3 regions of the Micromonospora sp. NPDC093277 genome follow, and region 2 is predicted to be linked to each of the others. Evidence: riboswitches for the same ligand, from Rfam matches in the RefSeq annotation. Region 2 holds a riboswitch; each other region holds the start of a gene.
What was found. Region 2 has a riboswitch for cobalamin ahead of ACIRG9_RS05560 (ribonucleoside-diphosphate reductase subunit alpha). Riboswitches for the same ligand answer to the same signal wherever they lie in the genome.
Positions count from the first base shown of each region.

Region 1 (4,386 bases), 440 kb from region 2:
ACGACGCCCACGATGATCGCGGTGGCTGCCGCCACCACCATCGCGGCAAGCGGAAGGCCGGTGACCGGCAGGCCACCCGGCGCGGCGGTGCCGGGCCCGGTGTCACCGGATGCCGGTGGTCGCGCGGTGGTCTGCGACGGCCACGGCGAGGTTGACCGCGACGGGGACGCGGACGGCGAGGCAGTGGGGTCGACGCCGTCGTGCACGTCGCGGACCAGTGTGCCGAAGGAGATGCCGGTGGCACCACTGACGACCTGGGTCGAAGCGCGCACGTCGGAGCCGGGCTGGCCGTCGGAGGCGACGTTGAACCCGCCGTCGGGATTCTGTTGCCCGGCCAGGAACGCCAGCGCCTTACCGATGTGCGCGGCGTAGGCGGACCGTCGCAGGGTGAGGCCCTGGATGGCCAACGCGGTGGAGTTGGTCGAGTCGCCGGCCGCGCCGGGGAACCCGCCGCCTGCTTTCTGCTGGGCGGCGAGCCAGGTGAGGGCCTTGTCGACGGCGGCGGTCGCCGCCGGGTCGTCGGTCAGCAGAGCCAAGGCCATCGCGGCCATCGCGGTGCTGTCGACCTCGTCTCCGCTACCGTCAGCGGGAATCAGGCTGGGGAAGGCACCGCTCGCGCGCTGGAGCTGTCTGAGGTACTCGATCGGTGCGGTCGCGTCCTGCTGCTGCCCGGCCCGCAGCTGCGCCATGATCCCGAGAGCCTGCGAGAACACCGAGGTGGCGTAGCGGTAGTTTCCCTTCCCGGCACAGCCCGTGGCGGCGTCAACACCGGTGCAGGTGATGTCACGGAGGGCGGCGATGAGGTCATGGCCGCCGAAAGATCGTGGATCATAGCCGCTGGCCTGGGCGAGGAGCGCAACCTTGCCGATCGCGCCACCCGACGGGTACGAGGTGCCGACGCCCAGCCAGCTGTCCACCGTGAACTCGCTGTCGCCGACCTTGCCGCCACCGCGGATGAACTCGATGATCGCCCGCAGCTTCGAGTCATCTCGCCCCGTCGCGGCCAAGGCGAACGCACCGTCGATGGAGAGGCCGAAGTCGGGGTAGCCAGGGAACGACTCATAATATCGGCCGTCGATGAGCTGCTTCGGCCCGACGAGCCACTCCACCCCCTTGGCGAGGTCTGGTGTGGGGCCCTGTGGTGGCTCGCCGCCGAGCGGGTGACTCAGAGTCGCGAGGTTGCCTCCGGCCAGCGTGGCGACCGCCCCCGAGGTTGCCACCAGGTCGGATTCGGTGATCGTGGTGTCCGCCGCGAGTCCTCCGTCGCCGGTGATGCGTGCGGTGAGGAAGGCGATCGCCTCGGCAGCCGGTTGGGTGGCGGCGGTCGCGATCAGCCCTTGCGCCGCGAGAGCCGTCACATACGTCTCGGGCGCGGCGGCACCGACGTAGGGCAGGAAGCCGCCGCCGGGCTGCTGCGCTCCGGTCAGGTACTGCCTGGCAGCGGTAATCGCGGCGTCGTGGCCACCGAGAACGGTCAACGCGAGAAGCGCCGTCCCGGTGTTCGCCGGGTCCTGCGTGCACAGTTCGCCAGGAGCGATCAGGGAATCAGCGAATCCGCCGCCGGCGCACTGCCACTGCAGCAGCCGCTCGACCGTCGACGCCGGAGGGGTGATCCCGGCGCGGCGCAGCGCCAGCAGTGCTGTCGCGTGTGCCGACGGGGACGAGGATCCGGCGAAGTCTCCCGCGGCCGCGCAGCCTGCCAACGGGTCGAGGGCAGTACACACCCGGTCGGTGAGCACCGCCGTCAGGTCGCGTCCACCGAACGTGTGCGGATCGCCACCGGTGATCGTGACGAGCAGCGACAGGCTGGCGGCGTTGTACTGATTCGGGGGCGCGGCAGCGCCGTCGGGGAAGACTGCCGCGTCGACGTGCGCGGCGAGGTAGTCGAGCAGCTTCGCCAGCGCGGGATCCTGACCACCCGCGGCGGCGAGCGCGGTGGCCACGACGATGGTGCGGGTGAAGTCGACCGTCTCCCAATCGGCGTCGTACACGTGATCGCCGTCGGTCAGATTCCCGGCCAGGAAGGCGGTCGCGGCGGCGATCTGGGCCGGGGTGGGCTGGGCACCGGGGCCGCCGGGCCCGATGGTGGGTGTGGCGGTCGCAGGCGGGGTGGTGCCGGCAGCGCGGACCTCATCCGGGGTGAAGGTCGGCTGACCCGTGGTGCCGCCCACGTCGGTGCCGCCGTAGACCCAGGCCTGCACCTCGCCGTGGCCGGGCACCTTGGCCATGGCGCCCAGCGGGCTGTAGGTCCAGGTTCGCTGGCCGGGTGGGGCGAACCAGTAGGACCAGTAGGCCGTCGCGGGTGGGGTCAGCGTGCACGCCTCCTGGTCGGGCTTGGGGTACTGGGTGCCCGCTTCGAAGGTGGCGTTGCCGATCCGGCAGATGAATCCGGGTCCGTCGTGGACAGTCCCGGTGGTGGTGAAACCCGCCTCGTGCAACAGATCGAAACCTGTGGTCGGCGTGGCGTCACAACCACGCAGCACCTGACCGCCCCAGGGGCGGAAATCGACAGCGACGACGGCGCCGTTGGCCGGTGTACACGACTCGATCGGGTCAGCCGCGGCCGGCACGGACACCACGACCGTGGTGATGCCGAGCGTGATCAGTGTCGCGAGGGAAGCCCACAGGCGGGATGATCGGCGGGCGGGAACCGGCATGACGCACTCTTCCAGGGGTGAGCGGCGCAGACGCGGACCCCGAACCGGCTCCCCGGCGCGATGCCCGCGCCGTGACCTCGACGACGCTGACGTGGCACCTCCAGCCAGGTAATCCGACTCGTCCCTGACGGGACCTACGGTTGCGGGCCAGTGCCGGAATTTGACCGGCTTCCCCTGATGCTGGAGCACCCCATCGCAACACACGCTCTTCGCCAACGTCAATCCTCGACGGGCGTCACCTGGATAACAGCAAGGCGTTGATCGATGTCGACACGCGCTCGGGGTTCGGTGAGCTGAGCCGGCGGTTCGGGCGAGGGACGTGGCTCACAGCCGGCTCCGGCACGACCGAACGATCGGTCGGAGCCTTGTAGGGTGGAGAACGGCGCTGGTTCGCCCGGTCCCTGACCGGGCGTCGTAAGAGGGAACCCGGTGGGAGTCCGGGACTGCCCCGCAGCGGTGAGTGGGAACGACCGCCGTCATCGGCACTGGGCCGCCCATGGCCTGGGAAGCGACGGCCAGTAGGAGACCGGCACGTCCGGCCGCGCCCGCGAGTCCGAAGACCTGCCCGCGCTGCGCACACGAGGGGTGTGCGCTGCCGTCGACCTCGCGGGCGGGTCGTGCGGGTGACACGCCATGGGGCGTGTCCTCGACGTGCGCTCCGGCCGGTCCGGCGGTCTGCTTCCCGAGGACGGACGACCCATGCACGACACCACCACACTCGCCGGCCGGCCGCCGTCGGCCTCGCGCCTGACCATGTCGCAGATCATGGACCAGCACCACACCAACCTGATGGGCACCGTGCACGGAGGGCGGATCCTCAACCTCATCGACTCCGTCGCCGGGGTGGTCGCCGCACGGCACTCCGACGGACCTGCGGTCACCGCCGCTATCGACGAGACCGCCTTCCTCCGCGCGGTACGGGTCGGTGACGTCGTCCACGTCGACGCCCGGATCACCTGGGCTGGTCGCAGTTCGATGGAGGTCGCCGTCAAGGTGAGCGCGGACAGGTGGGACCGAGCGGTACCGCCGGTCGATGTGGCGACCGCGCACCTGGTCATGGTCGCGGTCGACGACGACGGCCAACCCCGTGTCGTCCCGCCGCTGCTGCCGCAGACCGACGAGGACCAGCGCCGCTACCGCGAGGCGCAGATCCGCCGCGAGCACCGGCTGGCGTTGCGGCGGGCCCTGCTCGACGGCGCCGAGGAGGACTGAGACATGCTCGGACTGTCCGCGGCGACCGTCGCCGGCTACCTCGCCGCGATCACCGTCCTCATGGTCACCCCCGGCCCCGACATGATGTTCGTCCTGGCCAACGCCGCTCGCTACGGCACCCGTGCCGGGGTGGTCGCCGCTCTCGGCGTGGCGGCGGGCGAGGCGGTGCACGTCGCCGCGGTCGTCGGCGGCCTCGCCGCGCTCATCTCCGCCTCACCGGTGTTGTTCACCGCGATCCGCTGGGCCGGCGCGGCCTACCTGGTCGTTCTCGGGGTGCGGGCGCTACGAACCGCCGGCCGGCCGACCACCACCGCGCCGGAGCAGGGCGGCACCACCAGGCACGCGTTCCTCCGCGGACTGGTGACCAACCTGCTCAACCCGAAGATGATCCTGTTCAGCGTGGCGTTCCTGCCCCAGTTCGTCGACCCGGCCGCGGGTAACGCCACCGCCCAGTTGACACTGCTCGGCGCTCTCTTCGTGGTGGTGCAGCTCACCGTCGACATCGCGTTGGGCGCCG
Region 1 is NZ_JBIWJO010000002.1:647,197-651,582, forward strand. Features, by position in the region: gene ACIRG9_RS07585 (prenyltransferase/squalene oxidase repeat-containing protein) at 1-2,657, opposite strand, end outside; cobalamin riboswitch at 2,743-2,875, opposite strand; cobalamin riboswitch at 3,027-3,241, shown strand; gene ACIRG9_RS07590 (acyl-CoA thioesterase) at 3,357-3,869, shown strand; gene ACIRG9_RS07595 (LysE family translocator) at 3,873-4,386, shown strand, end outside.
Region 1: it holds a riboswitch for cobalamin, as region 2 does, so the genes downstream of both, ACIRG9_RS07585 (prenyltransferase/squalene oxidase repeat-containing protein) here and ACIRG9_RS05560 (ribonucleoside-diphosphate reductase subunit alpha) in region 2, are expected to answer to the same signal.

Region 2 (4,386 bases):
ACGAAGCGTCCCTGCGCCTCCGCCGCCCGGTACGCGGCGTCGAACTCCGCCCCCCACAGGTCCGGCAGCTCGGGCACCTCGTCCGGGTCGAACAGCGACCACATCGCGTCCGCCTCGACCCGGCGCATGAACTCGTCCGGAATCCAGTTGGCCAGGTTCAGGTTGTGGGTACGCCGGGCGTCCTCGCCGGTGTTGTCGCGAAGCTGGAGGAACTCCTCGACGTCCGGGTGCCACGGCTCCAGGTAGACGCAGGCCGCGCCCTTGCGCCGGCCGCCCTGGTTCACCGCCGCGACGCTCGCGTCCAGCGTCCGCAGCCACGGCACGATGCCGTTCGACTGCCCGTTGGTGCCGCGGATCAGCGCGCCCCGGGAGCGGACCCGGGAGAACGCGATGCCGATGCCGCCGGCGAACTTGGACAGGTTGGCCACCTGCGCGTAGCGCTGGTAGATGGAGTTCAGCTCGTCGCGTGGGGAGTCGACCAGGTAGCAGGACGACATCTGGGTGTGCCGGGTGCCGGAGTTGAACAGCGTCGGTGAGCTGGGCAGGTACGCCAGGCTGGACATCAGCCGGTAGAAGTCGATCGCCTCGCCGGGGGTACGCGACAGCCCGCAGGCCACCCGCAGCAGCCAGTACTGCGGCGTCTCCAGCACCAGCCGGCTGGTCGGGTGCCGCAGCAGGTACCGGTCGTAGACGGTGCGCAACCCGAAGTACTCGAACCGCAGGTCCCCCGCCGGGTCGACGGCGTCGTCGAGCTTGCGCGCGTGGGCCGCGACGAAGGTGGCGGTCTCGTCACCGATCAGCCCCTCGGCGTGTCCGCGCCGGATCGCCTGGCTGAACGAGGCGATGCCCTGCCCGCGTACCTCCTTGTCGACGTATCCGGCCAGCAGGCGGGCGGCCAGGCGCGAGTACTGCGGTTCCTCGCCGATCAGCTCGGCCGCGGTCTGGATGGACAGCCGGTCCAGTTCGTCGGTGCTCGCACCGTCGTAGAGGCCGCTGATGGTGCGGGTCGCCACCCGCAGCGGGTCGACGTCGGTGAGGCCGTCGGTCCACCGTTCGACCGCGCGGACGATTTTGTTGACGTCGACCGGTTCGCTGTCGCCGTTGCGCTTGCGGACGTGCATCTGCGGGCGGCGCTGCCCGGGCGGGGCGGCTTCGCCCGGCACCGCGCCGGCGGCCGGGTGAACCTCGGTGACTGTCACTACGCACTCCTCGCGAGCTCGGGACCGGATGGTCCTCGGCGCGCGGGTGCGGACACCGGCGGGCACGTGCCGGCGTGGCGGTGCCCGGTGGCGTCGGCCGTCCCGCGCGGCCTCGGACCGTCGCGCGCCCCGTCGAGGGCGTGCGACGCGCTGGCAGGTCTTCGGACTCGCGGGCACGACCGGCCGGAACCGGTCTCCTACTGGCCGTCGCTTCCCGGACCACAGGTCCAGTGCTGATGACGGCGGTCGTTCCCACTCACCGCTGCGGGGCAGTCCCGGATTCCCACCGGGTTCCCTCTTGCCTCGGCCGCCCTGGAAGGACGGTCGAACCAGCTGCGTCAGACACCATATATGGTTGTGCCGCCACCCGAGCAACACCAGATGTCGCGTCGGTGTGTCGGCTTCGTCTCACCGCGGTGGCCCCGCGACCGAAGGGTCGCGGGGCCCGCCGGTGTCACCAGGTCGTGGGCTTGCCCTTCTGGTACAGCCACACGTCGAAGAAGGTGCCGAGGTTCTGCCCGGATTCCTTCTCGGCCAGCGCCATGAAGTCGGCCGTCGAGGCGTGGCTGTAGCGGTTGCCCGCCGCCCACTCGCGGAGGATGCGGAAGAAGGTCTCGTCGCCGACCTTGCCGCGCAGCGCGTGCAGGGTCATCGCGCCCCGGTTGTACGGGATGCTGCTGAACATGTCCACCGGGCCCGGGTCGGCGAGGACCGTCTGCCAGAACGACGACGACGCGGCCCGACCGTAGTTGCTGCTGCTGTTGAAGGTCGACGCGACCGACGCGCCGCCGTTGTACTCGGTGTACATCCACTGGGCGTACGTGGCGAAACCCTCGTTGAGCCAGATGTCCGACCAGCGCTCCGGCGACACGCTGTCGCCGTACCACTGGTGGGCCAGCTCGTGCGCCATGGTGCTGACGCTCGCCGCGCCGGAGAAGATCGGCTTGGTCTGCGTCTCCAGGGCGTAGCCCACGTTCGGGGCCCGGTCGATGATCGCGCCGGTCGAGGCGAACGGGTACGGGCCGAACTTCGAGGAGAAGAAGTCGATCATCTTCGGGAGCTGGGAGACGGCGCTGGCCGAGCCGGCGACCTGCCGGGGGTCGACCGCGATGTACACCGGGACCCCGCCCGCCGTGGTCGTCTCGGTCACCACGAAGTTGCCGATGGTGATCGTCGCCAGGTAGCTGGCCATCGGCTCGGTCGAGTCCCAGACGAAGGTGGTCCAGCCGTCGCTGGTCTCCTGGGAGAGGAGCTGCCCGTTGCCGACGGCGGTGAGCCCCTCCGGCACCTTGGCCGTGAAGCGGAAGGTGGCCTTGTCGGTCGGGTGGTCGTTGGTGGGCAGCCAGGCCGGCGTGCCCTGCGGCTCACCGGCGACGAAGGCGCCGTCGTCGGTCGGCACCCAGCCTTCGATCGACCCGTCCGGGTCGGTGATCACGGCCGGTACGCCGGCGTACTTCACCACCACGGTGAACGTCTGCCCGGCCTTGAGCTTCGGGCGCGGGGTGACGACCAGTTCCTGACCGTCGCGGGTGAAGGCGTGTGCGTGCCCGTTGACCGTCAGCGAGGAGATTTCCGGGCCGCGGAAGTCGAGGTTGAACTGGTCGAGGTCCTGTGTGGCGACCGCGGTGATGGTGGCGGTGGCGTCCATGAACCGGGTCGCCGGGTCGTACGAGAAGTCGAGGTCGTAGTGCTGGACGTCGTACCCGCCGTTGCCCTGGTCCGGGAAGTAGGGGTCGCCGATGCTCGGCGCGCCGGCCGAGTAACGGGGGGCGCCAGGGTTGCCCGGTGCCGCGCCGGCCGCTTCCGGTGCCACCGCAGATCCGGCGGCCACCAGTGCGACCGTGGCTATCGTGGCAGCGCGCAGGCGTGGATATGTCATGGGAGTCCTCTCGGTGGGCGTACTGGTGTCACATGAGTACGCCTATCCATCCGTACCGACGCGCCTCCGTCAAGGATCTGCAGGCCGCCCTCGCCTCCACCGGTCTGCCCAAGTGGCTCCGCCGATTGGTCAACCCGTGACCGTCCACTTCGGTGTTCCCGCCCCCCGGGCGATGGCGCGGTGGACGGGACAACCGTCCCGTCCACCGCCGCCGTCAGTGGTGGGCGTGCGCGTCGAAGCCTTCCGGCGCGCGGTCCAGGAAGGCGGTGACCGAGCTGATCCGGCCGTCCGGGTCGAACACCAGCACGTCGGTTCCGGCGGCGAACGCCTTCCCCTCGTCGACCTCGATCTCCCACCTCAGGCGGGCCCGATCGTGGTGGACCTGCGGCTCCTCCCGACGGTGGAGCACCGCGGTCGGCATGTGCTGGGTGAACTGGCCGTGAAAGCCGATCAGCGCCTCCCGGCCCGCGAAGACGCCGATCACCGCGCAGTATTCGACGTCGTCGGTGAACGTCTCCGCGGCGAGTTCCCGCTGCTCGTCAGGCTTCTCGGCGTTCCAGAAGCGCACGTACCGGTCGATGGTCTCCGCGTATCCGGCCGTGGACGTCATGGCCGTTCCTCCTCCTGCCGATGGTGATGCGGCGGCTGCCGCACCTCCACCGTGCGGTCCGGAGCCGACCGGTGTCGATTACCTGCGAGGTCATTGCCAGGCGGCGGCCGACCGGCGAGGCTGGTGCCATGACCAGGAGCGAGCCGGTGGGGGCGCTGATCCGGCGCTGGCGCGAGCGGCGAGGCCGCTCCCAACTCGACGTGTCGTTGTCGGCGGAGCTGTCCGCCCGGCATCTGAGCTTCGTCGAGACGGGGCGCGCCAACCCGAGCCGCGGCATGATCGAGCGTCTCTGCGACGAACTCGACGTACCGCTGCGGGAACGCAACGAGCTCTACCTGGCTGCCGGGTTCGCGCCGATGCACGCCGAGCGCGCGTTCACCGATCTCGGTGCGGCGCGCGCGGCCGTGGAAGCCGTCCTCACCGGCCACGAGCCGAACCCGGCGCTCGCCGTCAACGTGCGCTGGGAGCTGCTGGCCGCCAACCGTGCCATGGAGGTCTTTCTGCACGGCGTCCCGGCGGAGCTGCGTACGCCCCCGGTCAACGTGCTGCGGGCGACCATGCACCCGGACGGCCTGGCCGGGCGGATCCGGAATCTGGCGCAGTGGCGGGCGCACCTGCTGCGGCGGGTCCGCCGGCAGCTGGCCCGCACCGCGGCGGAGGGCCTGCCCGAGCTGCTGAGGGAGCTGGAGAGCTATCCG
Region 2 is NZ_JBIWJO010000002.1:205,836-210,221, reverse strand. Features, by position in the region: gene ACIRG9_RS05560 (ribonucleoside-diphosphate reductase subunit alpha) at 1-1,163, opposite strand, end outside; cobalamin riboswitch at 1,334-1,548, opposite strand; gene ACIRG9_RS05555 (M1 family metallopeptidase) at 1,654-3,078, opposite strand; gene ACIRG9_RS05550 (nuclear transport factor 2 family protein) at 3,293-3,688, opposite strand; gene ACIRG9_RS05545 (helix-turn-helix domain-containing protein) at 3,817-4,386, shown strand, end outside.

Region 3 (4,386 bases), 430 kb from region 2:
GCCTCGGGCGCGCCGCACACCTGCGCCACCCGCGCCCACAGCCGGCGAGCGGCGCGCAGCTTCGCGATGGTGGCGAACTGGTCGGCGGTGGCCGCGTACCGGAACTCCAGTTGCCCCAACGCTGCCGGCACGTCCATCCCGGCGTCGGTGAGTTCGCGCAGGTAGGCCACGCCGGTAGCCAGCGCGCAGCCGAGTTCCTGCGCGTCCGAGCCGCCGGCGTCGTGATAGCCGGTGGCATCGACCGTCATCGCCCGCAGGCCCGGGAAGCCGGCCGCGCACCGGCGGGCCCACTCGCCGGCTGGGCCGTCCCACCGCTGCCCGGTGCGCGCCCGCCAGCCGAGTGGGTCCACGCCGAGATTGCCCCGCACCTCGGCTGCTGGCCCACCCCGGTCCGCCAGCAGCGCGAACCACGCCGGCACCACCTCGACGGCGGAGGCTCCGGCGTCCAGCACCACCCCGGCCAGGTCCAGATAGACACCCTCCAGGGCCGCCGACAGGCCGGCCGGCGGCATCCCGCCCTCGCCGAGCACCAGCCACAGCGAAGTGGCCCCGTTCTCCAGGTCGGCGCGGACCGCCTCACCGGTGACCTTCGGGTCCGGGTCGGCGTGACGCTGCCGGATGTCCCAGCCCGCCACCACCGCGCCGGTCGCCCGCCCGCCCCGAGTGAACGGAAACAGCCCCGGCGGTCCCGGGACCGGTGTCGGGTCGCCGGCGGTGTACAGCGGTGCGAGCGTCACGTCGTCGTACCCGCGATGTGCCAGCAGTTCCTCGACCGCCTCGGTCGGGGTGTCCTCGCTGGCGAGGCCGGCCTTGCGCAGCACCCCGAGAGTCAACCGCCGCCACTGCTCATGCGTGGCGGCAGGAAAATCGGCGGCGAGCCGAAGCGTCTCCGACGGCACTGTCATGCCCGGATGGTAAGGGCGGCCGAACCCGCCCGGCGCCCGGATGTGAGAACACCAACTTCACCGGCGATCACGCGATGTGTCCGCCGGCTCACATATTGACATTGGCCGCTGTGGCGGATCAGACTGTCGCGACAACTCAACCAACGCGCGTGCGTGCGGGGGAAGTCCGGTCGAAATCCGGCGCTGGCCCGCAACGGTGGGCCGTCGAGGTGGGAGACACCCCGGCGGCGAGCCCGAATACCCGCCGCACTCGCGATCGTCCCTGCTTCCCACCCGTCGTGGCCCACGGGTCGGAGTCCGGTCGACCCTGCCCCACGGCGGTCGGCCGGGTTTCTGACGACCGCCGGGCCGGAAAGGCGCTTCCGATGGTCGTCCGCCTGAGCCGGCACTACGTGCTCGCCCTGTTCTGCGGTGTCCTCACCGCGCTCACCCTCGTCACACCAGCATCCGCCACGCCCGCGCGCGCCGCCGACCGCCCGGAGGCCGCCGCGGGCTGGCTCACCCGGCAACTCGTTGACGGGGAACGCTTCGAGGTGGTCTTCGACGGCGTCGCGTACCCCGACCAGGGGTTGACCCTCGACGCGGTGTTCGCCTTCGCCACCGCCGGTGTCGCCGACGATTCCGGCGCCAGGGCCCTGGCCTGGGTCACCCGGCCGGACGTCCGCGACGGCTACATCGGCGACGGTGCCACCGAGGCGTACGCGGGCGCCACCGCCAAGCTCGCGCTCGCCGTCGACGTACGCGGCGGTGACCCGGCCGACGTCGGCGGGGTGGACCTGATCGCCCGGCTGCGCTCCCTCCAGTCGCCCGCCGGCCGATTCACCGACCGGTCCGCGTACGGGGACTACAGCAACGCCTTCAGCCAGTCCTTCGCGATCCTCGCCCTGGGCCGCACCGCTCAGGGCGTACCCCCGGCGGCCGCTGCCTGGTTGGCCGGCACCCGGTGCACCGACGGCGGCTACCCGTTGCTGCCCGCGCAGCCGGTCTGCACGTCCGACGTGGACGCCACCGCGCTCGCGGTGCAGGCACTGCGGGCCGCCGGGCGCCGCGCCGACGCCGCCGCCGGGCTGCGCTGGCTGGCGTCCGTGCAGCGCGCCGACGGTGGCTTCGCCAACGCGGCCGGCACGGCGAACGCCAACAGCACCGGGCTCGCCGCGCAGGCGCTGCGCGACGGCGGCCGACCGCTGGCCTGGGCGCGAGCCCGCGTATTCCTGGCCGGGCTCCAGGTCGGCTGCGCCGGCACGCCCGCCGACCGGGGCGCGGTCGACTTCGACGGTGGCGCCTTCGACCCGGACACCGCCGCCCGCGCCACCGCCCAGGCCGTCCTCGGCCTGACCGGCACCGGGTACGCCCGGCTGTCCGCCACCGACGCCATGCCCGGCGCACCGGTCCCTCCCTGCCGGTGACCTGTCCCGTCTCCCGTCCACACCCAGGAGGATTCGTGTTCCCTCGCCGATTCGGCACCGGTAGACGCCTCGCCGGCCTGCTGGCCGCTGCCGTCACCGCCGTCGCCCTGACCGCCGTCGAGCCCGCACCGCGGGTCGCCCAGGCCGCCGGCTGCACCGGCACCTCGGGGGTCACCGTCGTGGTCGACTACGCCGCCCTCGGTGGCGGGGTCCAGGTCGGGTGCGCCCCCGGCGATCCGGCCACCGGGCTGGCCGCGCTCCAAGGTGCCGGCTTCACGGTGACCGGCACCGCACGCTGGGGACTGGCGTTCGTCTGCCGGATCAACGGCAAGCCGACCGCCGCGACCGAGCCGTGCGTCAACACCCCGCCGGCCACGGCGTACTGGTCGTACTGGCACGCGCCGCCCGGCGGTTCGTGGTCCTACAGCACCTCCGGTGCGACCAGCTACAACCCGGCTCCGGGCAGCGTCGAGGGCTGGTCCTTCGGCGCGGGCGCTCCGCCGAGCATCGCCGCGCCCTGACCCTAGGTCCGCGGTGTGACCTGGCGCACCGGGTGTCGGCCACCGCTCTGACGTCGCGCGACGGGGCGGCAGGGTGTCGGCACCCGGTACGCCGGGCACAACTACACAGGTCCCACAGCCGTGAGCGATATTGCGGTAGCCGCCCAGTCGTAGCCGTAGCAGCAACTGAACAAGCTGGCGCAGATCCGACCCTGATGTCACGGGCGGTGCTGGTGACCGGCAAGCGGAGAGCCCGGTCGCAGCGAGCCGAGAGCGTTGCCGTCATCGGCCGGCCCCGCCTGGGCGGATGCCGGGGAGGTGAACGTCGCGGTCGCCTGGAAATTGGCGCGGCGAGCGGCGCGGCGGAAGGCGGCGAGCACGGCTGGACCCGTGACGACGACGAGCACGGCGGTGGTGACAGCCCGGCCGGTGTCCCATCCCAGCGACGTGACGCTGAAGAAGACGAGATACCGCTGGAACTGTTCGAGCACGGGCAGGCCGGGCTGGTACGCGATGGAACTGCCCGGGTCGAGCGAGAACGGCCAGAACGACAGGTTGAGCATGAACCCGAAGCCGTATCCGGCGATCGCGGCGTAGCCGGCCAGAAGCCCGATCTCGGCCCGGCCGCGGGCCGCGGGAAGCAGGCCGGCGAACATACCGACCCAGGCGCAGCCGAACATCTGGTACGGCATCCATGGGCCGACCCCGCCGGTGAGCAACGCGGAGGTGAAAAGCGAGGTGCAGCCGAGCGCGAAGCCGAAGCCGGGCCCGTAAACGCGGCCGGCGAGGACGAGGACGAAGAAAACAGTCTCGATGCCGGCGGTGCCCGCGCCCAGCGGCCGCAACGCCGCGTTGATCGCGGACAGGACGCCGAGCATGGCCAGGGCTTTGGCGTCGATGCGGCCATCGGCGATCTCGGCGAAGACAACCGCGAGGACGAGCAGGAGCAGCGCGCCGAACATCAGCGGCGGCGTTTCGGTTGAACCGAACGTGCCGGGTGCGACGACGAAGGGCCACAGAAACGCGACGAATCCGATAAATGACGCCAGGGCGATTGTGGCGGTGGCGCGGGCGGGGACGCGGATGGCCGTCATGACCGCGCCGGCAGGTGATCGCCGGGTGATGTCGCGCCGGGGCCGGCATCAAGTGCGGCGGCGACCTGGTTGACGGTGAGGTACGGCAGCGGGGCGAGGATCTTCGCGATCTGCGGGGCGAACGTGGGTGAAGCGGTCAGCACCGTGGGCGCGGGTCCGTCCGTGACGATGTCGCCGGCGGCCATGACGACGACCCGGTCGGCTGCGGCGGTGGCGAACTCCACGTCATGGGTGGCCACGACGACGGCGTGGCCACGCGCGGCGAGCCGATCGAGGGTGCGGACCAGCGCGGCTTTGGCGCGGTAGTCGAGGCCGCGGGTCGGCTCGTCCAGCAGCAGCACCCGTGGGGTGACGGCGAGTTGCAGTGCCAGGACCAGCGCCAGTTGCTGCCCGGCGGACAGGTCACGCGGGTGCTCGGCGTCGGTGATGCCGGGAGCGATCTCATCGAGCAGGCGTCGGGCGGTTCCCGCTGGGGCGCCGT
Region 3 is NZ_JBIWJO010000002.1:639,443-643,828, forward strand. Features, by position in the region: gene ACIRG9_RS07550 (methylmalonyl-CoA mutase family protein) at 1-905, opposite strand, end outside; cobalamin riboswitch at 1,000-1,169, shown strand; gene ACIRG9_RS07555 (peptidase) at 1,271-2,311, shown strand; gene ACIRG9_RS07560 (hypothetical protein) at 2,347-2,832, shown strand; gene ACIRG9_RS07565 (ECF transporter S component) at 3,030-3,905, opposite strand; gene ACIRG9_RS07570 (ABC transporter ATP-binding protein) at 3,902-4,386, opposite strand, start outside.
Region 3: it holds a riboswitch for cobalamin, as region 2 does, so the genes downstream of both, ACIRG9_RS07555 (peptidase) here and ACIRG9_RS05560 (ribonucleoside-diphosphate reductase subunit alpha) in region 2, are expected to answer to the same signal.